DNA from 3 places in the Polycladomyces abyssicola genome. Region 1 is predicted to be linked to each of the others. Evidence: riboswitches for the same ligand, from Rfam matches in the RefSeq annotation. Region 1 holds a riboswitch; each other region holds the start of a gene.
What was found. Region 1 has a riboswitch for cobalamin ahead of KI215_RS01630 (HoxN/HupN/NixA family nickel/cobalt transporter). Riboswitches for the same ligand answer to the same signal wherever they lie in the genome.
Positions count from the first base shown of each region.

Region 2: it holds a riboswitch for cobalamin, as region 1 does, so the genes downstream of both, KI215_RS02275 (ABC transporter substrate-binding protein) here and KI215_RS01630 (HoxN/HupN/NixA family nickel/cobalt transporter) in region 1, are expected to answer to the same signal.
Region 3: it holds a riboswitch for cobalamin, as region 1 does, so the genes downstream of both, KI215_RS12415 (ribonucleoside-diphosphate reductase subunit alpha) here and KI215_RS01630 (HoxN/HupN/NixA family nickel/cobalt transporter) in region 1, are expected to answer to the same signal.

Region 1 covers NZ_AP024601.1:300,573-308,359, forward strand. The annotation lists gene thiL (thiamine-phosphate kinase) at 1-297, shown strand, start outside; gene tsaE (tRNA (adenosine(37)-N6)-threonylcarbamoyltransferase complex ATPase subunit type 1 TsaE) at 303-764, shown strand; gene tsaB (tRNA (adenosine(37)-N6)-threonylcarbamoyltransferase complex dimerization subunit type 1 TsaB) at 761-1,465, shown strand; gene rimI (ribosomal protein S18-alanine N-acetyltransferase) at 1,472-1,981, shown strand; gene tsaD (tRNA (adenosine(37)-N6)-threonylcarbamoyltransferase complex transferase subunit TsaD) at 1,923-2,960, shown strand; gene KI215_RS01620 (alpha/beta fold hydrolase) at 3,624-4,448, opposite strand; gene KI215_RS01625 (OsmC family protein) at 4,687-5,130, opposite strand; cobalamin riboswitch at 5,355-5,547, shown strand; gene KI215_RS01630 (HoxN/HupN/NixA family nickel/cobalt transporter) at 5,765-6,601, shown strand; cobalamin riboswitch at 6,736-6,928, shown strand; gene KI215_RS01635 (hypothetical protein) at 7,232-7,462, shown strand; gene cobJ (precorrin-3B C(17)-methyltransferase) at 7,455-7,787, shown strand, end outside.
Region 2 covers NZ_AP024601.1:439,972-447,758, reverse strand. The annotation lists gene KI215_RS02290 (cob(I)yrinic acid a,c-diamide adenosyltransferase) at 97-654, opposite strand; gene KI215_RS02285 (heme ABC transporter ATP-binding protein) at 765-1,592, opposite strand; gene KI215_RS02280 (FecCD family ABC transporter permease) at 1,586-2,641, opposite strand; gene KI215_RS02275 (ABC transporter substrate-binding protein) at 2,649-3,593, opposite strand; cobalamin riboswitch at 3,730-3,926, opposite strand; gene KI215_RS02270 (alpha/beta hydrolase family protein) at 4,348-5,196, shown strand; gene KI215_RS02265 (DUF2797 domain-containing protein) at 5,663-6,454, opposite strand; gene KI215_RS02260 (glycerol-3-phosphate acyltransferase) at 6,492-7,031, opposite strand; gene KI215_RS02255 (YkvI family membrane protein) at 7,044-7,787, opposite strand, start outside.
Region 3 covers NZ_AP024601.1:2,462,504-2,470,290, forward strand. The annotation lists gene cobD (threonine-phosphate decarboxylase CobD) at 1-771, opposite strand, end outside; gene KI215_RS12410 (ribonucleotide-diphosphate reductase subunit beta) at 1,025-2,059, opposite strand; gene KI215_RS12415 (ribonucleoside-diphosphate reductase subunit alpha) at 2,216-4,303, opposite strand; cobalamin riboswitch at 4,606-4,882, opposite strand; gene KI215_RS12420 (class I SAM-dependent methyltransferase) at 5,160-5,828, opposite strand; gene KI215_RS12425 (methyltransferase family protein) at 6,646-7,188, shown strand; partial or broken gene KI215_RS16360 (zinc ribbon domain-containing protein) at 7,383-7,574, opposite strand.

The DNA.
Region 1 (7,787 bases):
GTTCGCATCGTATTGGAAAAAGATCGAATCCCCTTATCCGATGCGTTGGTCGACTATGCCAGCCAAACAGGTTATGATCCGTACGAGTGGGCTCTGTACGGAGGGGAAGACTTTCAATTGGTGGGGTGCGTGCCGGAAGCAGAGTTTGCGCGCTTGGAACAAACGGCGCATAATGAAGGTGTGACCCTATATCGGATTGGTTGGACGGAACAGGGCAAACCTGCGGTGGAATGGGTGACAGATCAAGGCAGGACCTTGCTGGAACGACGGGGATATAACCACTTCACGGACGGGTGATGGAGATGCAAGTACCATGTCGCTGGATCGTCAAATCGGAACAGGAGACGAGAGAGCTGGGCCGAAGCTTGGCTCCGCTGCTTCAACCCGGTGACGTGCTGGCGCTGGAGGGGGACCTGGGTGCGGGAAAAACGACATTTACCCAAGGGGTGGCCCAAGGTTTGGGAATCGAAACGTACATCGACAGTCCCACCTTCACCCTGATCAAGGAATATCACGGGCGTCTTCCACTGTATCACATGGATGTTTATCGGCTAGAGGGAGCGGATGAGGATCTGGGATGGGACGAGTATTTTTATGGTGACGGTGTCACGCTGGTGGAATGGGCGAGCCGTATCCGACCGCTGTTGCCGGAGGAGACCGTCTGGTTCACGTTTCATGTGCTGTCCACTGGTGAACGGGAAATCCGCCTTCATTTGCGCAACGCCCGTTCCAAGCGGATGTGTGAGGAGCTGAGCGGTATATGAAAATCCTGGCGATGGATACGTCCACATTGGTGATGGGCGTAGCAGTCTTGGAGGAAGATCGCGTACTCGGGGAATGGACAACCAATTTGCATCGAAATCACTCTGTCCGTTTGATGCCCGCGATTGACCGTTTGTTACGGGAGTTGGCACTTTCGGTGGATGATTTGGATGCGGTGGCGGTGGCGCAAGGGCCGGGTTCGTACACCGGGGTGAGAATCGGTGTCACGACGGCCAAAACGATTGCCTGGAGCCGGAAATTGCCGTTGATCGGGGTTTCCAGTTTGGCTGTATTGGCGATGAACGGTCGCCATTTTGACGGCGGGATCGTCCCGTTGTTTGATGCCAGGCGTAATCGAGCCTATACGGGACTGTATCAACGAACCGACGACGGGTTGGTGCAGACAGCCCGGGAGGAGCGAGTCGTACCGGTGGATCAGTGGTTGAGCGAACTGTCGGGCTTGGGGCCGATGCTGTTTCTCGGTGACGATGTGAACCGTTTTCGTGATCAAATTGAGGCTGCTCTCGGCAACCAGGCGGTGTTCGGCTACCCGCCGGAAAACGTGCCGCGGGCATCGATGCTGGGGCAATTGGCATATGCCCGATGGCAAAGAGGTGAGGTGGCCGATGAGGCGTTTGCACCCAATTATCTGCAGAAGACCGAAGCGGAAGTCAAATGGTCGGCTCGACAACAAACGGAGTGAACAGTCATGGAACGGTCGCGGATTGCATTTCGCCCGATGAAAATGGCTGATCTGCCGATGATCATGGAAGTGGAACGCGCCTCGTTTCCCACACCCTGGCCGAAAGAGGCGTTTGTCAACGAATTGTTGCACAGCCCGTTTGCGCATTACACCGTGGTCACCGTCGACGGGGAAATCGCCGGATATTGCGGTATGTGGATTGTAGTGGACGAAGCGCACATCACCAATATCGCGATCCATCCAAAATACCGCGGGAAAAAGCTGGGGCAGGCTACGTTGGCCTATATGAAAAGATTGGCCCGGTTGTTGGGCGCCGACAAAATGACATTGGAAGTGCGGGTATCCAATCATGTGGCCCAGCACGTGTACCGCAAATTGGGATTTGAAGCCAAAGGCATTCGTCCCCGTTATTATTCGGACAATCAGGAGGATGCCTTGATCATGTGGGTGACATTGGATGAAGATGACGGAGAACATACAGTTGAATCAAACAAGAACACTGGTACTGGGGATTGAAACGAGCTGTGACGAGACGGCTGCCGCCGTAGTTGAAAACGGACAACGGGTGTTGTCCAACGTCATTTCTTCCCAGGTGGATGTGCACCGCAAATTTGGAGGCGTCGTACCGGAGGTGGCTTCGCGCCGCCACGTGGAGCGGATCACGCAGATCATTCAAGAAGCGTTGGATCGTGCCGGCGTCACATTGGACGACTTGTCCGCCGTGGCCGTCACCCAGGGTCCCGGTTTGGTGGGAGCGCTCTTGATCGGGGTTTCTGCTGCCAAGGCGCTGTCGTTTGCACGTGGGCTTCCATTGGTACCGGTGCATCACATCGCCGGTCACATTTATGCCAGCCACCTGGTGGAGCCGCTTGCGTTCCCGTTGGTGGCGCTGGTTGTATCCGGCGGCCATACCGAGCTGATTCTGATGCGGGAACACAACCGGTTTGAACGACTGGGCCGGACAAGGGACGATGCAGCCGGGGAAGCCTACGACAAAGTGGCCCGGCTGCTCCATTTGCCATATCCCGGCGGACCGGAGATTGACCGACTGGCCAAAGATGGCAGTGATGTGCTGGATTTTCCGCGGGCATGGTTGGAGCCGGACTCCTTCGATTTCAGTTTCAGCGGGTTGAAATCCGCGGTGATCAACTACCTGCACAACGCGCGTCAACGGGGAGAGACGGTCAATCCGGCGGATGTGGCCGCCAGTTTTCAGGAGTCGGTCGTCGAGGTGCTGGTGGAAAAAGCGATGAGAGCAGTCGCCCACACCGGTGTGAAGCAGTTGGTATTGGCGGGCGGCGTATCAGCCAACAGCCGCTTGCGCGAAGCGTTGGGCGCACGGTGCCGGGAAGCCGGGATCACCCTGCGTGTACCGCCACTGTCGCTGTGCACTGACAACGCGGCGATGATCGCCGCGGCGGGAACCTACCGCTTCTTTGACGGGCAAGTGGGTGATTTGTCGCTCAACGCGGAACCCAATCTGCCGTTGGTGTGAATGCAGCGTGTAGGCGAGTGGCAAGGATAGTCCGTGGGCTCTCGGCCCCGCCCTCCTAAAAAAGGGTGAGCGTTTTCCCACGAGCGACCTTTGAGCGCAGCGATTCAGGAGCAAGAGGGATCACAGCGCACACGAAATCACGAGTGGTTTGACCACTTTGTCAGCAGTTTCTTTCAGAAACTGCCGCCTAAAAGCCCACAGTTTTAATCGTGGGATGAAAGGCGGCGTTGTTCGGAATCCCCCTTGTGGGGATGGCAAGAGCAACTTGTGTACGTATGAGCGGTGCTCATCCCACTGGTAGTGGGTTCCGTTCCTTGAAAACGTTATGGTATGGGGTTCCAGCGGCGAACCAGTCTCTCCCGCTGGGTAAAACCATAAGAGTGAAAAAAGGAACTAGGACACTGGTAATACCACGGGCACTTCCGTTGGTCGCTGGTGTCCCGCCCATGCGGGTACATACAGCCCAGCTGTAGAACGGCATGGGATGGGCTGATGAGACAGCCCTGAACTTGGGAGTTGTCCGAAACAGAAATGGACTGAGGACGTGAACTCCCCAAGAATCCTACGGCGACCATAGGGAGTGCCTGTGGTACTTCAGCCGTGTGGAGTCTCAACCCTGTTATCTGATAACAGGGTTTTTGGGTCCATCACAACATCCCCGTTTTATCCGATGAAGCGTATAAGCTCGCGATGAAATTTCTCCAACTCTTCGTAGAACAATCCATGACCACTGTATTGAAAGGGGATGAGTTCCGATTCCCTGATACCGGCGTGCATCAATTTGGCAAATGAGAATGGGCAGACTTTGTCCTGTACACCATGGAAAATTGCGGTTGGTACATTGATTTTAGAAAAATCTCTCCCTAAATCCTCATCTCGAAGGGAAACTGCACACATCGCCGATGCATGGCCAGACGCCTCTATTCCCAATCCGTGGAACCAGTTTTTGAAACTCTCCGTTACATAACGTGCGAAAAATATGTCCCCAACGCCATCCAGCATTTTGGGGCGATCGGTATAGGTAGCGACCATTAGCTTACTCCATGACCGTTCCCAACGTTTCATTTCCTCTTTTGTTAGTCCATACGGTATTCCGGGGCGTCTGGTGAAGCCCGCAGCTCCTATGAGGGCTAGTTTAGAGACTTTATGCCCTGCATGCCGAGCCATGTACCGGATGGCAATAGCTCCTCCCATCGAATGTGCAGCAAAGGTGACATCCTCTAACTGTAGAGTATCAATCACGATACGGACATCATCTGCCAATCGGTTGTACGAATATCCTTCCCAGGGACGATCCGACTTCCCGAATCCGCGCAAATCAATCCCAATACAACGATAGCCCATTTTGGGGAGTTGGTTGAATTGATATTCAAACATTTTATGGTTAAGCGGCCATCCGTGTATAAAAAGGATTGGTTTTCCATGCCCAGGATCGCAATCCTCGACGAAGATATTTACGTTTCGTTCAACTGGAATGTAGTAACCCATCTGTACCCCTCCTAAACTCGAGAGAAGGGTGGCCAAAATCCGGGCGACTTTGAGCGTGAGCATTACAAATCTTGTCGATATCTCTGTAATCCTTATCGCCCCGCACATCTTCCATCATATGCTCGAAGTTTACCGAAAAGAATCCAAGGTAATACCGGAATCACGGTAGATCATTCTCCAGGACACAGTTCCTGAAAACGAAAAACCACCCACAATGAGGGTGGTTTTTCCGTTGGGATTATGACGTCTTCTGCCCCGTCACCGCCACGGTAGGCACGCCCTGTAAGGTGTCCTTCACTGGGCAGACCCGCTCTACGTGTTCGATCAATGCTTGGACTTTTTCCGGGTCGGACGGGGAGTCAATTTGAATATGGTAGCGGACTTCCAGGAAGCCAGGGCGGACATCGGCTTTTTCCATGAAACCGTCGGGATCCAAATCGCCCTCCACATGCACTTGGCTTCCTTTCAGTTCTACTCCGTGCTGTTTGGCAAACAGAGAGACCAGCACATTAATGCATCCGCCCAGGGCAGCCAGGATGAGTTCCACCGGATTGGGCCCTTGATCCGTTCCGCCTAAAGCCGGGGGCTCGTCGATGATCACCTGTTTGCCGTTGATCTCAGCCACCGAGCGCACTCCCTCACCGGACCATTTTACATCAGACACAAAAGTAATCTTAGGCATGAAATCAAACCTCCCAACGGATAAATTAGTATAAGAATAATCCATTAATTCCGATTTGACAAGTATGAATTATGATAAAAAGTGTGATTGAAAAAATACACCCTGACAAAGCCGAAGGGTGGTAGATTGTGGGAGGGTTATTCCTGATGACAAAAACTCCGAGTTGCGATTCTCTTTTTCATTCGATACAATAAATAGAGATTTTGATCGAGATTTTGACAATTGCATATTGAAAGGGAAAAGGTGGAGTGGTTCGTCCACTCCCGAAGAGGGAAGCCGGTGAAAATCCGGCGCGGTCCCGCCACTGTGAATGGGGAGCGATGCCGCGGTCACTGTCGCCAGTGTGCGATGGGAAGGCCCGGTATGGTTTCGCGATGATCCATGAGCCAGGAGACCTGCCTTTTCCAACAACACCGTTGACCTACGAGGATAGGGAGGTGTTTGATGACGCCGCATGCCGTCAAATTGGTGTCGATTGGCCTGGCATAGGCCGTGAGTCTTCTTGTGTACTTGTATGTGGATACGTGATCATCAAACACTTCTCATAACGGGAAGTGTTTTTATTTTTTCAGTATTTGGGGATGGAAGGGTTAAGGTCACAATTTTGAATGAATATTCTGTAAGGAGAGAAAAGATGGAAAACGTATCTCTTCTCATACTGGTATTTACTTTAGGTCTTCGTCACGGTTTGGATGCTGATCATTTAGCTTGTATTGATGGTTTGGCTCGCTACAATTGGCGTAAAGGAAGTTCGATTGCGCGTTGGGTCGGTACCTTATTCTCCTTTGGACACGGTTTAGTAGTAGCCAGTATTGGGATTATTCTAGGAAACATCAGTCAGAACTTTCGGTTACCGGATTACGTCGACCTGTTTGTGACATGGTTTTCTATTTTGTCCCTATTCCTGATTGGAACATTAAACATCAATAATCTGTTAAAGACGCGATTAGGGAATCAGGACGAATATCGACCTCAAGGTATCAAAGGAAAACTCATTCCGAAAAAATTACAGGAAACAAGCAACCCACTTCTCATTATATTGATTGGAGGACTGTTTGCTTTAGCATCAGAGACCGTTAGTCAAGCGTCCGTCTGGGTGTTGGCAGCGAACAACAACGCGAACTATATGCCTTACATCTTGGGAATCACATTTATGATGGGGATGATGATCACAGATACCATTGATTCTTTGATTACCAATAAAATACTTCGCCAATCCAGTAAACTTGGGCAATCTGCCTCCAGAGTGATGGGTTGGATCATTGTGTTTTTAGCATATGGAGTCTCTTTCTACGAAGCCTTTACATTCTTTAACCCTTGGGCAGAATTGGATTTTGAAGTGGTGGGGATCATCATTTTTTTGCTCTTCCTTTTCATTTTTGCATGGGTATCCTATCGAACAAGAGTTGATCGTCCTTTTGTAGGGTTACATGTATCAGGTGAAGAAAACAGCAACTCATGGAGAAAGTGATGGCCTAGACGAAAAACGTATATGTGGAGGTTGCACGTTGATAACTACAGAAGCCAACACCAAAAACTCCGAGTTGCTATTCTCTTTTTCATTCGATACAATAAAGAGAGATTTTGATCGAGATTTTGACAATTGCATATTGAAAGGGAAAAGGTGGAGTGGTTCGCCCACTCCCGAAGAGGGAAGCCGGTGAAAATCCGGCGCGGTCCCGCCACTGTGAATGGGGAGCGATACTGCGGTCACTGTCGCCAGTGTGCGATGGGAAGGCCCTGTATGGTTTCGCGATGATCCATGAGCCAGGAGACCTGCCTTTTCCAACAACACCGTTGACCTACGAGGATAGGGAGGTGTTTAGATCGGGCTGGACGACTGTCCGCTGAATGAAAGCAGCCCGCCTGGGGAATCGTGTACCTTTTTCAGGCCCTCGGACGGGAGTCGCTGCATTTAGCTAGGTTAAGGGATAACAACTGCGCGATTTAAGCACTTCCATTTTGGAAGTGCTTTTATTTTTTTTGGTATAGTAGGCAGTTTATGATTCGTGTCGTGGCGGAGCATTTTTCTGGGGCACTCTTATGGGATGCGAGGCAATTGAGATGGGGGTTGTAGGTTGGAAGCGGACAGGTTTTCCAAATGGGTGACATCTCACGTTCCAAATCACTCATGGATCAGATGATGAGGGCGATTTGGCAGCAGATGCTGGAGCCGATCTGTCATGCCGTCCCATGTGGAAAAAGCGGTGGCGTGGATTCGTCCGTTTTACGAACGACATGGATCGTCGGTGCCGATGTGTTCCGGCAAACGCAACACGGAGAGGGAACAACCATCCATCACGGCAAGATAGGAGGAAGCGGAAATGAGTGAGAAAGGCCGCGGCAAGTTGTACGTGGTGGGCTTCGGTCCGGGTCATTTCGACCACATGACGCACCGGGCGCGGGAAGCACTCAGCGACAGCGATGTGATCGTCGGGTACAACACCTATGTCGACATCATCCGGGATTTGTTGGACAATCAGGAGATCGTGCAAACCGGCATGACGGAAGAAGTCAGTCGGGCACAGACGGCGGTCGAGCTGGCCGAGAGCGGAAAAAAGGTGGCCGTGATTTCCAGCGGAGATGCAGGCGTGTACGGCATGGCCGGACTGGTGTACGAGGTGTTGGTGGAAAAAGGAAGGCATCGGGGCGAAGGT
Region 2 (7,787 bases), 140 kb from region 1:
TTGGTCAGTCGCCCGCCTGGGAAACCATTGCTCCCTTACGGAATGCCCAGACACACCTCAAGCCCACCCCTTGTTTTGCCGAACACCTTTTCACCCTTAACGAAACACTTGTCCGCCCCGTTTGTACTCTACATCGGACACTCCATCCCTCACGTTGGCCGCACGGGCGATGGCGAAGAAAAAGTCGGAAAGGCGGTTCAAATAACGGCGTACCTCGTCGTTGGTCTCCTGCTCTCGGCACAGCGTCACCACGCGGCGCTCGGCCCGACGTGCCAATACGCGACACAGATGAAGCGCTGCGGATACTGGCGATCCACCGGGCAGGATAAACCGTTGAATTTCCGGAGTTTCCGCCATGTAGCGATCAATCCATTCCTCCAAACGGTTCACCAGGTCGGCCGTCAATTTGTACTGCCGCTTTTTTCCCACCTGCGCCAAATCACCGCCGGCATCGAACAGTTCGTGCTGAATCTCAGTCAAATCGCGAATCATGTCTGCGTGTTTCTCCGGGTTCATTCGGGCGATCGCCTCACCGACAAACGCATTCAACTCATCAATCGTACCGTACGCTTCGACGCGGATGTCGTCCTTGTCGACCCGTCCGCCGATAACACCGGTTTTTCCTTCATCCCCGGTACGGGTATAGATGCGCATCATCTTCACTCCTTCATGAAGCGGATATCGAAGCGGTTCACCGTTCAGACAAATGCATCGGACATGAAAACCGGATCTACCATTGGTTGCCGAGAATCAAGGTGACCATTTTATGGAGCGGAAACAGAAAGCGGCTGTCCGCAAGACGTGGTTACAAATCCTTTCTCCTCCGACTGCAGCAATACCTGCGGCACGCCGGCGGACGGATGGCGTACCATCACCGGATCGATGCCGTACGCATCGCGGATCACTGACGCCTGGATCACCTGTTCCGGTGTCCCCTCCCGAATCACCCGACCATTTTTCAGCAACAATAACCGGTCACAGAATTGCGCCGCCAAATTCAAATCATGTAACACGATCACGACGGACAACCCATCTTTCCGTTTCCACCGCACAATCCGGTCGAGCATGCTCAACTGATGCCGTACATCCAGATAGGTCGTGGGCTCATCCAGCAACAACAACCGGGGCTGTTGCGCCATCGCCTGTGCAATCGCCACCCGTTGCCGCTCACCGCCGCTCAATACCGCGACGGGTCGCCACCGGTGCGAAAGCAGATCCGTATCGGCCAAAATTTCCTCCACCAATGCGCGATCCCGTTCCGTTATCCACGGCCACCAACCCTGGTGAGGATGACGGCCCATCATCACCACTTCTTCCACGGTGAAATCAAGCGGGGGCAACCCTTCCTGGGGTAGCAGAGCGATCCGGCGCGCCCGCTCCCTGACCGGCCAATCCGCGATCGGACGGTCTTCCCACATCACGGTACCCGTATCGGGGCGTTCCTCACCGGACAACAGCCGAAGTAAAGTGGTTTTGCCTGAGCCATTGGGACCGATGATACCTACCATCTCACCAGGGCCGACATTCAAACTGACTTCGGACAGCACACTGCGTTCGCCATAGTGTTTGCCCACCTTTCGGGCTGCTAACATGACGATCCCTCCCCTCTGCGGGAACGGAGATGGTTTCTCAACAACCATGCGAAAAACGGTGCGCCGACAAACGCAGTCACCACCCCGATCGGTAATTCACGAGGCGCCAACATCACTCGGGCCAACAGATCGGCACCCGTCAGAAAGACCCCACCTGCCAACAAGGACAACGGAATCAACCAACGATGATCGGGACCGCACAATATGCGCATCACATGTGGAACGACCAACCCGACAAACCCGATTGTCCCTGATACGGACACGGCTGCGGCGGTAACAAGTGATGCCGTCACCAACAACAGTCCGCGCACCATCCCGACGGACACGCCGAGATGCCCCGCTGCCCGATCGCCCAACGCAAACAGGTTTAACTCCCGGCTAAACCACCAGCACACCACGGTACCGATGGCCAGAAACGGACCCACCACGGCAACGTGTTCCCATTCCCGCAGGGCGAAACTTCCCATCAGCCAGCTCTGGATCTGTTGCAGTTGTTCTTCGGACAACGCGATGCAAAACGTGAGTACCGCACCGAAAAACGCCTGTACGACTACACCGGACAGGATGAGTGTCTCCGGCCGCATCTGCGAACCGACCCTGGCCAATTGCAACACGGCCAGCAATGCCACCATTGCACCGATAAATGCGAAGACAGGTACGTTCCAGCCACCCAGCCAGGCCGCTCCCCACCCGGTCAACAGTGCAATGACCGCCCCGAGGGCCGCTCCGGAAGAGACGCCGAGAATGTACGGATCGGCCAACGGGTTACGCAACAACGCCTGATAGACGACACCCGCCATGGCAAGCGATGCTCCGACCAGTACGGACAGCAAAACCCGCGGTAACCGAATGGATCGCACAATCGTCTCGACAGACGTGTCGCCCGGCGGTTGAATCATCGAACCGACTCCGGGCAACACCCGCCCCAGAATCCGCCATACATCCGCCAGCGGGATCGGCGTACTGCCGACGGATACGGCTACGGCCACCGTCAACGTCAGCAGTCCCGCCAGACCCGCCAACCAATATACTTTTTTGCTCCGCATCATGTTTCCCTTACTGTTTCGCACTAAACACTTGCGGATACAACGCTTGCGCGATCTGTTTCAGCCCTTGCGTCACCCGCGGTCCGGGCCGGTTGACCAAATCCGGGTTGACCGTGACAATCCGTTTTTGCTTCACAGCGTTGATCCCAGCCCATCCGGAGCGGGAGGCGATTTGTGACACCACTTTATTTCCGCCGGTGTCATAGGTGGCGATGATCACGTCCGGATTCCATTTCACGACCTGCTCCGCCGACACTTGAGGCCATCCTTTTTGGCTTGCGGCCACGTTGTTCCCTCCGGCCAAACGAATCAGCTCGTCCATAAAGGTACCCGAACCGGCAGTAAACAGTGTCGGGTCCAGCTCAATCCACACTTTAACCCGCTTGTCGGCCGGGATGGAAGCCACTTTTTGTGTCACATGGTTTTTCTCCTGTTCCATCTTTGCGATTACCTGACGAGCCTTGTCCATGGCCCCCGTCGCTTTGCCCACCAAGAGAATCGAATCTTCTACACCTTTAAGGCTTTGTCCGTCCACCACCAGCACCGTTAACCCCAGTTTCCGCAATTGGCCGATCGTATCCTGGCCGTTTATCGGGTTGGCCAGCACCAGATCGGGCTTCAGCGACACTACTTTTTCCACATTAATCTTCAAATCTCCCACTTTTTCCTTCTTCGCCGCACCCGCCGGATAATTGTCCAGAGATGAAACGCCAACGATCTTTTTGTCCAGACCCAATGAAAACGCGATTTCCGTGGTGCTGGGGACCAATGAAACGATGCGCTGGGGTTCCCGCTTGATCGTTACGCTCTGCCCGGATGCATCCTTGAGGGTAACCGGGTAAGCACCCTGTTTTCCGTCATGATCCGCGTGCGGTTGGGGCGACTGAGAGCAGCCCGCCACCCCCATCGTCATTACCAACAACAACGTCAACAACCAACCAAACCATTTCTTCATCCAGTCTCTCTCCTTCCCTTCACAACATAAAAAAACCCCGCCTCCATCGAGGTCAGGGAAATCCTCTCGCGCATACCGCATGCTGGAAAACGCGCACGCGAGTGTTGCGCTCCTCCTCACACCCCGAAGGAGAATCGCAAGTGACCGCGAAAAGGCAGGTCTCCTGGCTCGTGGATCACCGCATTCGGCCGCGCCTTCCCATCCCCTTGGGGACAGTGGCATCGTGCGACCGCGCTCCCCACTCACAGTGGCGGGACCGCGCCGGATTTGCACCGGTCTTCCCTTTTCACCTTTATCCCTTTTGGATAAAGGACCTTTTCGCCTATTCACTTGTCGGTTTGCAATCTACCCGAATTTTAACACTTTGTCGGATTTCTGACCATCCCCTTTGTTTAGAGAACGGTCGTCACGGGAAAGAGGAAAACGACAGCTTTGATGCGAAATCAAGTTTGTCAGGGCGTGTATCATCATTCTGTAACTGAGGCACATGTTTTTTTCATGGCGACTTACCAAGCCCCGACAAAGCGAAGACCCGGAAAGCGCAGAATTTAATCGCGAGCAAATTCCTCCATGCGAAGCGTACTTTGCCCACATCTGGCTCTCACTGGGTCGGAACGGCCGTGATCTGCTTCCTTGCAGGTGCAGGTGGACCGAGTCGGGAAAAGAATGTGGTCAGTGTTTGCCAGAAACGCCCTGGGAACCCGATCACGGAAAGGAGGGTGCAGGCGCAATTCTACCATTTGCGCCGCAATAGATGGAACATCAGACCTTCACATGGGATTTGGGAAAGGAAAACCGCATCATCCGTGGAGACGTTTATGCCGCAACGACCAAGTCGCCGCTCCCGGTTGTCATTATGTGCCACGGTTTTAAGGGATTCAAAAACTGGGGCTTTTTCCCGCATGCTGCCCGTGTACTGGCAGACCGGGGGTTTGCCGTCATCACCTTCAATTTCTCCATGAACGGAGTGGGTGAAAATCTGGAAGAATTCGATGAACTGGACAAGTTCGCTCGTAATACGTATTCCCGTGAACAGGAGGACTTGGCATACCTCCTGGATCGGCTGTTACAGGGAAATGTGCCTTTGCGTGAAGCAATGGACACTGATAAAATCGCCCTGGTCGGGCACAGTCGCGGCGGAGGGAACAGCCTGATCTTCGCGATGGATCATCCGGAGATCGGGGCTGTCGTGTTGTGGAACAGCGTTGCCCGTGTCGACCTGTTCTCCGATGACCTGAAACGGGAAATCCGCGAAAAAGGCGTTGCCACCATCCTCAACGCCCGCACAGGTCAAGAGATGCCGATTCACCGTGAGGTGTTGGACGATCTGGAACGCAACCGTGAGCGGTTCGACATCCTGAACCGACTCCCGTCTTTCGAACGCCCCCTGCTGATTTTGCACGGGAGTGACGACCGCTCCGTACCACTCGCCGCGGCCAAGCAACTCTCCAGCGCAGCCGCTAACGCCCGTTTGGTCATCATCGAAGGAGCGGATCACACTTTTGGTTGTGTCCACCCGTTCCGCGGTCCAACCCCTTACCTGGACCAAGCCTTGGATGAGACTGCACGCTTTTTGCATCAGACTTGGAGTGAATCGCAGTGAGGAGAGCACAGCGAAAGGGCCGGCTACATTGCCGGCCCTTTCGCTCAAGGGGGTCAAACTTGTATCCAATTGAAAAAAGTGTATTGCAAGGGGGGCTTGCGTTAAATTACAGGACGCTGTTTGAAACTAGCCGTTGGTTTCAATCACGTTCGCCGATGTCGCATTTATATTATATACTCTTTTCCAACAAAGTGGAATGATCTATCCAAAAAATTGTTTCGAGTTTTTTAAGTTCCACTGAAACCCTCAGTGATGAAAGTGATTTCTCGTCGGTGAAGATTGTATTTTAATACAAAGGAGTGTTTTTTTCTCATTCAATGGTTTTATCCATCAGTCATACTTTTGTATTATCGTGCTTCGATCTTTTTTCACTCCCGTTTGGAGACTCGTAGGAATTTTGCCTCCCTTTTCAACAAAAAAACACGCCTGGGGCGTGTCGTCCATCCATGTTATGATCTCCACTCTCTCACACTGCCAACGTCACCTTGTAGCCCGTATGTTTTCGCATATGAAACACACCATGATCCAACAGCAGATATTGTGCCTTGATTCCCACCAAGCGGCCTGTGATCTCTTCCTGCTTGTCCAATCCTAGCGATTTCATCTTTTCCGGCCGGTCCAATTGGGGATAAGTGAACCGGTACATCTGTGTCTTTTCCAACCAATACGGCAGGAACATCTCCGGCACTTTCTCCCGGATTTCCTCCCTCACCTGCCACAGATCCCGCTCGGCCACCTCGTTTTTCAACATCTTCCGCCAATCCGTTTTGTCCGCTATGTATTGGGACAAATGCAACTCCAACTCGCCGGCAGCCTTGCGTGTCGGCACTTCAGCGATTGGGACCGCGGCCACCGCACCTTGGTCCACCCACCGTTTGAATGCGTTCGTCTTGCGGGTGATACCCACCTTGACGTCGCTGCTGAGCGCCAAGTACACATAATGCGGTACCATGCAATGCTGATCGCCAAAAGCATCATCACGGCAGGTACCTTCGTGATAATGGCACAGATGCGGCTTCACGATACACAGATCGTTTTCCGCCAGGTCTCGGAAACAAGGGAAGCAATAACCGTTGTTATAGGTCTTTTTGATCTTGCGTCCACAATGGCAGCAAGCTTTCTCCTTGAGAAACGTGATGCGGATCGTTTGCCCCAGCCAATCGTTGAGCCGAACCGCTTCATCCCCCACCCGGGCAAAATACGTGATCGGCTCGGCTACCTCATGTTCCAAGGGGCGTAGATAGCCTGTCCACTCCACGGTGGTTCCCCCTCTCTTCTTCCCCATTGTATCACAATCAGCGGAAGCGAAAGGGGTTTTTCCACCCGCCAAAACGGCGTGTCGTCTGATGATACAAAATCAGGGACCCCACACAAACGGCAACAATGATGACATACAGTTGTGCAGAAATCACCACCGACAGAATCATTACGGCCACAACGGTCAGTATTGTCGAGATCCCCATATACCGCGTCAACAACAAACTGACCAAATAAACCAGGATACCCATCGCAATCAGCATCGGACTCAACACGAACAACGCTCCGGCCGCTACTGCCGTTCCCCCACCGCTGCGAAAAGCGGGGACAACCGGAAACAAGCGGCCCATCACCACCAGCAATGCCGCTACGCTGGCACCAAACCATCCGCCCATCGCCCACCCGATCAACACGGCCAAAGCACCTTTGGTCATCTCCAACACTACCCACAGCACCACATCCTGCAAAGGACCGGTGTGCATGATCGCTTTTCCATTGATCCGCCTTCCCATCCACCACCCGTAAAAGGGGAACATGCCGATCCCATAGGCGACAAGTGCAATGATGAGCGTTCTCATAACGATGCCCCCTCACCAGCGAGGATACGGTCTCAATGCCAACAGACCGATCGCCGCCAGTCCGCAGTAGCCGAACAACGGGTAGACATATCCGACGAAAGCGGGAAACCCGATCAGCGAACAAACGTAACCAGAGATGAAAATACCGGCCATAATCGTATTCATGCGAAAAGGTAGATATTCATGGAGATGGGCGGCCAAACCGTACACATTGCCAATCAGGGTAGTAAAGATCTCCCCCCACATCACCAACAGAAAAAAAGCCTTCATCGCGGTGCCCAACGCGGCAATCACCATCGCGATCGGGATTTCCCTCCGAAAAATCTCCGGTATTTCCAACGTCATGGCAAAATGACTGGCCAATAGCATCACACCCAATCCCACTCCGCCAATCCATCCTCCCGCCGTGAGAATCCGCTCATCGGCCACTTCGTTGCCCATCGGCACCAATACCGCTTGAGACATCGCCAGATTGAACGCCACATATGTCAAAGCAGACAACCACCACTGTCCGCCGCCGTGATGCGATGCCGTCAGCCACTCAACCGCCTCCGGCCGCCCCAAACCGTTGATCGCCACGAGCAGGGTAAAAAGAAACATCATCGGCACGATCACCGAATTGACGGAAAGAATGCCATCCAATCCGCGGACAATCACAGCGAAGGCCACCGCAGCTGTGAGAATGACGCCCAGGTGAAACGACCACCCCAATTGTTCCCGGAACAGAGCGCCTGTCCCCGACATCATTGCCGTCGT
Region 3 (7,787 bases), 1.0 Mb from region 1:
CGTATTGACGCTCCATGGAACCTGACGTTGTTCCAATCGTTTGACCCACTTGGGACTGGCCACCGCATAGCCGAGACGAACCCCTGCCAACGCATAGAATTTGGTGAGAGAGCGGAGCAGGATCACGCTAGGGTACGATTCGATTTGGCCAATCAACGACATGCGCTCCCCGTCGGGAATGAAATCGAGAAATGCCTCATCCACCACCAGTACCGTCTGGCAACGTATCGCCTCTTCGGCCACCTGTTTCAGCTCGTCAAAGGAGATGCGAAGTCCAGTCGGATTGTTGGGATAGCCCAGAAACACCAGATCTGTTTTGCGCACCAGTTCGCAAAGGCGTTCCACCGGCGGCAAAAAATGACTCTCTTCCTCCCCATACAGTGGGACAATCTCGATGTCACGCTTTTTGGCACTGCTGGTATAAGCCGAAAATGCAGGATACACGATCCCGACAACCGACGGCCGCACCACATCCAGAATCAGCTCGATCAACTCGGCCGCACCGTTGCCAATGGCGATCCGGGTCGGCGTCAGATTGTGCCGCTCTGCCAACAACGCCTTCAACCTTCGCGACCGGGGGTCTGGATACTGGGTGATCACCGGTAATCTTTCCGTTTCCAGTATTCCTTTCAAGGCCTGCTTCACCGACGGCGGAGGACCGAAAGGCACGATATTGGCGCTGAAATCCAGGAACGAATCGGGGTCACGACCGAACAACTCAGATGCCGTCACTCTGTCGCCACCATGACCATAACGTTCCAACCGGGACAAACTGATCCCCTCCCCAATTGATGTGTATTCGCCAAAAGGCAGGGCATCGGGCCCTGCCTGAGAAACCATTCATTACTCTTGGAAAAACGGACACCCTCGTTTAGAGGAGCGGGTCCGAATATCCTGAGCGACTCTAGCCGTCGCTACGAAGCGAAGACGGGAAATGCGAATCCCCGTTTTTTGTCAACAACCTGAGCCCATGGACCGATTCTCTTTCCATTTCACCATGTTTCCGCCACCAAATCAATGAGAATCACAAATCACCGAAGTCCAATCCGCCCGCTTTGGCGTAATTGGTTACCTTTTGCTCGAAGAAATCTGTTTTGGTTTGGTTCAGGTTGGAAAAATGCTCCACCCAGCGCAAGGGATGTTCTGTCTGTTCCGGATACAGAATGCCGAAGCCGAGCCGTTTCATCCGCTCATTGGCCAAATATTTGATGTAACGTTCAATCAGCTCATTGCTCAACCCGTCGATTTCGTTGTTAGTGATGTATTGCCCCCACCCGATTTCATGCTGTACGGCCGTACGGGTCATGTCACGCAACTCTTCGATCCGTTCGGGCGTGAACAAGTTCGGGTTCTCCTTTTGCATCTCTTTCATCATGTTTTGGAAGAGCACGACATGGGTCAGCTCATCCCGTTGAATATATTTGATGATCGTGGCTGTGGCCGTCATTTTTCCTTGCCGGGCCAACGAATAAAAGAAGGTGAATCCGCTGTAGAAGTAAAGAGATTCCAGCAGGAAGTTGGCCATGCACGTTTTGACAAACTGCCAGTCGTCCTGATGTTCGACAAACTGTTGATAGAGATCGGCGATGAACCGATTGCGGCGCAGCAGGTGTTCGTCGTTCCGCCACTCGTCATAGATGTTTTCCCGGGTCTGCGCCGAACAGACGGTATCCAGGATATAGCTGTAGGATTGGGCGTGAATCTCTTCCTGAAACGCCTGGATGTTGAGCAGTGACGCCACTTCCGGTGCCGTGACGTACTCCCGGATGTTGGGCAGGTTTTCGCACTGAATGGAATCCAAAAAGTTGAGAAACGAAATCGTTTTGTCAAAAGCGCGCCGCTCGGCCGGTGTCAGCTCCTCAAATTGTTTGACATCACCGGTCAGCGATATCTCCTCGGGAATCCAGAAGTTGTTCAGCATCGTGCGATACAGTTTGTACGCCCAATCATACTTGATACGGTTCCATTCCCGCAGGTTGGTGGTGTTGCCGTTGATCATGCGCTGGGTGCCGCGTTGACCGTGTTCGTTGAAAATCTTTTTTCGTTGCAGTTTCTCCATATCTCTTTCCTCCTACCGATCAAGCATAAGCAGAGCTGGATTCGGGTGTGTCGGTGAATACTGTCCACATTGCTCCCTTACGGAATGACCTGACACGCCCTCGTCACTCATCCGGGCAAAATCGATCCACCCGCAGTCTCAGCGTTAGGACACACTTCAGGACGAACAGCTGACGCATTCTTCCACTTCCAGCGATTGATTGCGCACATAGTAGACGGTTTTCAACCCGTTTTCCCACGCGGCCAAATACATGGACAAAAATGCCTTGGCGTTGGTGTCCGGCGTGATAAACAGATTGAACGACTGCGACTGGTCGATGTGGCGTTGACGGATGCCTGCAGCACGAATGCTCCACATCTGGTCGATCCGGTGCGCCTCTTTGTAATACCAGAAGGTTTTCTCCGATAGATTGGGGGCGGTCTGCGGAATCAGCGCTCCCCGTTTCTCCTCGACAAAAAACTTGGCATACACCGGATCGATCCCGGCAGTCGAACCGGCGATGAGCGAGGTAGACCCCGTCGGTGCGACGGCGATCATCCAAGCATTGCGCACCCCGTATCGACTCACTTCCTCCCGCAGTGTTTGCCAACGCTCTCCGGTGTAACCGCACCGGTCAAAGAACGCGCCTGTCTGCCACTCGCTTCCTTCAAATGCCGGATACGCTCCTTTTTCCTTGGCCAGTTCCATCGAGGCCCGGATCGTCTGATAAGCGATCTCCTCAAACGACCGATCCGCTTCGGCCAGATGTTCTTCCGATTCCCAATCGATCCCTTTCTGTGCCAAGTATTGATGGTATCCGCTCGTACCCAATCCGACGGCCCGGTACTTGCGGTTGGTCACTTCCGCCTGTTTTACCGGATACAGGTTGAGATCGATCACATTGTCCAACATGCGCATCTGGACCGGGATGATACGCGCCAAATCCGCCAGGTCTGTGATCCGTCCCAAATTGATAGACGACAGGTTACAGACGACGAAGTCCCCCGGTTTTTGCTTAGTGACGATGACACCGTCCTCCAACTCCTCACTGATCAGCTCGGTCGGGGACATGTTTTGGCAAATCTCCGTGCACAAGTTGGAAGAATAGATCATTCCCTTGTGTTTGTTGGGATTGAGTCGGTTGACCGTATCGCGGAAGAACAGAAACGGTGTCCCGGTTTCATAGGCGCTCACCATGATACGCTTCATCACTTCAATCGCCGGGATTTCCTTACGGCTCAGTTCAGGATGGTTGACACACGCCTCATACCGCCGTTCAAACTCATCTCCCCAGGAGTCTTCCAGGCTGAACCCCATCACTTCACGCACTTCGTGCGGGTCGAACAGGTACCACATACCCCGTTCTTTCACCCGACGCATAAACAGGTCGGGAATGCATACGCCGGGAAAGATGTCGTGCGCTTTTAACCGGTCGTCCCCGTTGTTGGTTTTCAGGTTCAAAAAGTCCAGGATGTCCGCGTGCCACACGTCCAAATAGATGGCGAACGCCCCTTTACGCACACCCAGTTGATCCACCGCCACGGCAGTATTGTTGAAATTGCGCACCCAGGGGATAACACCGCCGGAAGCGCCTTTGTGCCCGCGAATTTTGGACCCTTTGGAGCGAACTTTTCCCAGATAAATGCCCACACCGCCGCCGTGTTTGGACACCTGGGCGGTGGCGGTGTTGGTATTGTAAATAGACCACAGCGTATCGTCCACGGTATCGATGAAACAGGAAGAGAGCTGGTGCAACGGCCGCCCCGCATTGCTCATCGTCGGTGTCGCCACCGTTACTTCCAACCGGGACAACACATCGTACATCCGTTTGGCCCACGTCAACCGGTCTTTCTCTTTCATCGCCAGATGCATCGCGATCACCATAAACCGCTCCTGCGGCAACTCCATCACCGCACCGTCATAATCCCGCACGAGATACCTGTCCGCCAAAATCTTCAATCCGATGTAATGAAACAACCGGTCTCGCTCCGGACGAATTGAGGCTTCCAGCTCACGGATTTCCGTCTCGGTGTAGTGTTCCATCAGATAAGAACCGTACAACCCTTTCGCCGTCAACTTTTGGAGCAGGTCGTAAAAATCGCCATATGCCCGCTGTTTACGGTCATATCCCCGGTTGTGCGCCGCCGCACGATACAATTCCTCTGCCAGCAAACGGGCGGCGACAAACTGCCAGCCCGGTTGTTCTACGCTGGTTTGTTCCACCGCCGTTTGCGCCAAAGTGCGCAGGATCTCCCGCTCCGACATCCCTTCCCGCAGCTACGCTCGGGCAACGACGATCAGTGATTGGGCATCGAGATCCCCCGTCTCTAGGCACACCGAGCGAACGAGCGACTCCCAGTCCAATTCTTTCTTCATCTCTACTTGTACCATCTACAAGCACCCTCTCCATTTCAGATGCGGATAAAATAAAAACACTTCCCTAACAAGGGAAGTGTTTGATGGGACACCAATCCAGCCGTGAACACAAAAACGGCACGACCCGCACAAGCCGATCACACCGATCGCGACACGCGGCACATCAAACACCTCCCTATCCTCGTAGGTCAACGGTGTTGTCGGAAAAGGCAGGTCTCCTGGCTCATGGATCATCGCATGGGGGGCTGCTGGTGGATGTCTCGAAAACAGGTTGATGCCGGGAATCTTGTTTCCCACTCGCTCCTGTTTCGCTACATCCCCCGGCCCCCTGATGGCCGTGTCTTCCCGTCTTTCGATAGTGACAAACGGCCCGGCTCCCCATTCACAGTGGCGGGACCGCGCCGGATTTTCACCGGCTTCCCTCTTCGGGAGTGGACAAACCACTCCACCTTTTCCCACGGTATGTCGTTGTCCAAAAGTAGGTTCATTGTATCTTATCGGTTTTCCCATTGTCTAACTTCTTTATCTGCCAAAAACAGACGAAAAATGAATGACGGGGGATCTATTCAAACACCATACCTTGTATGAGTCTTTTATGATCAATACTACAACTTGTGTTTTCTATTTCCAGCAATCATCTCGATCTCCTTCACCATGCCCCGAATGCATCTAGTTACTGGAAGGTCAAGAAAAAAAGCCCCCTTAGGGGACCAGCATGTCGACCGAATCACGCGTAAACTGATAGTCACTTCTCAAGCCATACCTCCAATCCGATCGTATCCTCTTGAATCTTGCATGTCTGAAATTTACTCTTTGATACCAACTGCCTAAACTCCTCTTTCGTATAAGCCCGTTTGATGAGCATCAATCGAAATATCCATTTTGTCAGGAGGTATTGAAATCCTGTCAAACCCAACTCCTCTTCTATGTGTTTGTCCACTGCTTCCGGGGAAACATCTCCCCGTAAATCGATGATCACAGCTTTTCCGCCGTCCTTCAACACTCGATTCATCTCGTCAAGGGCAGCGACGGGCTGTGAAAAGTTTTTAAAGGCCGCTCGACAGACGATAAAATCAAATGTTTGATCATCAAAGGGCATTCGGGCAGCATCCCCTTGACGAAAGTCAATTTCCACACCCGCTTCTTTGGCTTTCTCCCGCGCAATTTCCACAAACTTTTTACTGATGTCCAAACCGGTTATTTTGTAATTACCGAGTTTTGCAAGTTCGATCGACAAGTATCCCGGGCCAGAGGCAAGCTCAAGAACAGCGGCTTCTTCCGGGACACATGCAGCCACCTTTTCCGCATCTTTTTTGTATTCCTCAATGTTGTTCTGAGTACTTTTCGCGTACCACGTGGCAATGGGACCGTCCATTCCAATTCCCTTATAACCCTTTTGGGCTTTTTTGGACATATCACTTCCTCCATATAAAAAAGGAGTGGACTTATTCCCCAGTGTCAATCTCTGTATCAGAGGCGATGAACTGGCGAAGCCACTCTTCGCTCCAAGTAATCCGTTCGGGGATAAGCAAAGGTAATAGGGAGATCGCTGCAGGAAATTCTGGGAACTCCTGGGCCGGTGTTGAAAGCATATCCCGCAACCAATCCCGAGCGATTTGTAACCCTTTCTCGGTCAGTTCGTGACTTGCCCCACACGGCTAAAGCCGTGGGCTTCTCGCTTCATCTGGCGTGGCAACCCACATCCATCCACGATGGCTTCGTCCAAGCCTAGTGAGTTTAGTTTATCGAGATTTCGATCGCAAAGTAGTTTTAAGTGTTTTCGCACTTTTCTACATAATTGTACCAAAATTCTGTCGGACTTGCAAGAGGGCTTAAGCCCTCCCTCGTCCGACGCTCGCTTTCATCCCAAACCTGAAGGGCTGGGTTTTCCCGCTCGCTCTTTATAAGAGCACACGTACAGCTAGAGCTAAAGGTGAGCCTTGAAACGTTGGTGACATAGTCACTATTTTACTAATGCCCTCTGTCGATACTGCCTGGGGAGGTGGAGGATGTGCCATTCTAGACTACGTCCGATACAAACATTTATTGATAGCCCAATACCATATCGGCGAAGGGCTGTGAAACTGGAAAGGACAATTGCGCTATGTAATGTTTCTCATAATTAAAGAGACAATTTCCGCCGTTGACGGTCTCCTCTTATCCCTGTCCAGCCCTCTTCATGATGCATATTATTGAAATACACCGAAAGAAATTTCAGGGGAGAGGGTTTCTTGATCGCGTTTGCTTATTTGCCGGTCGTACTGTATGTGGGGTTGGAATGGTTACGGAAACCGCCAGTAAAGGAAATACGCCATTATTGTCTATCCACTTACATTCTAGGGTTGGCGCTTTTTTTGTTGGTGGTTGCACCTACCGCGATCTACTTTATGGACCCGAAGCCGACAATAGGAAATCCATGGTTTGTTTTTGGGATCATGATCGGTTTGTCGGGTGTCTGGATCAGAGCTTCCGCCATGCACACCTTGGGTAGATTTTTCAGTCGTTTCATCGGGATTCAACAGGGACATCACTTGGTGCAATGTGGATGGTACCGATACATTCGCCATCCGGGTTATTTGGGGACGATGTTGGTTTTTTTGGGATTTGCCATATCCACATTGTCAATAACGGCGGTGATAGCCAATCTGATAGTGTACTTGGCCGCGTATTCCTACCGTGTGAGCGTGGAGGAACAGATGCTGGAGAACCAATTCGGGGAGGCGTACCGGCGGTATCGGGAATCTTCCTGGCTCTTGATTCCGTTTGTGTTTTAAGTCGAAGCTATTTTTAAAAACGGATGATGTTTTTGAGATTGATGATGTCAATCCTCGAATTTAGGCACTTTTCTCCATCACCGGAGTATCGTCTTGCTCCACACGGCTCAATTACCTGAGTCTCTCCCTTTGTTCGCCATGGGCTTCTCGCTTCATCTGGCGTGGCAACCCACATCATCCGCGATGGCTTAATCCTAGAAAAGTGTTAGTTCTAATAGCTCGTATCTCGGTCCAGGAACGTATCCCATCGCTCGAAGCTGGATATTTCTTGCGGCATTGACATCTCTGTTAGTCACATATCCGCATGAGCAACGATGAGTACGTTCTTTTAAGGTCTTCTTTACGATCTGACCGCATTCCAAGCAAACTTGCGACGTGTTGCGGGGATCAACTGCTTCACTTGCTTACCGGTCTACTCCTTGTAAGCCGTCAATTAAACCAGCATCCTCCAGCCTGTGTCGACAATGCTCTTGGCAAGGCGGTGATTTTTCACCATTCCCCGGATGTTCAAGTCTTGAAAGGCGATCAGATCATAGTTGTCCACCAAATATCAGCTGATTTTGTGAGTAGCGTCTTTTCTCTGATTGGCTTGCAGGCTC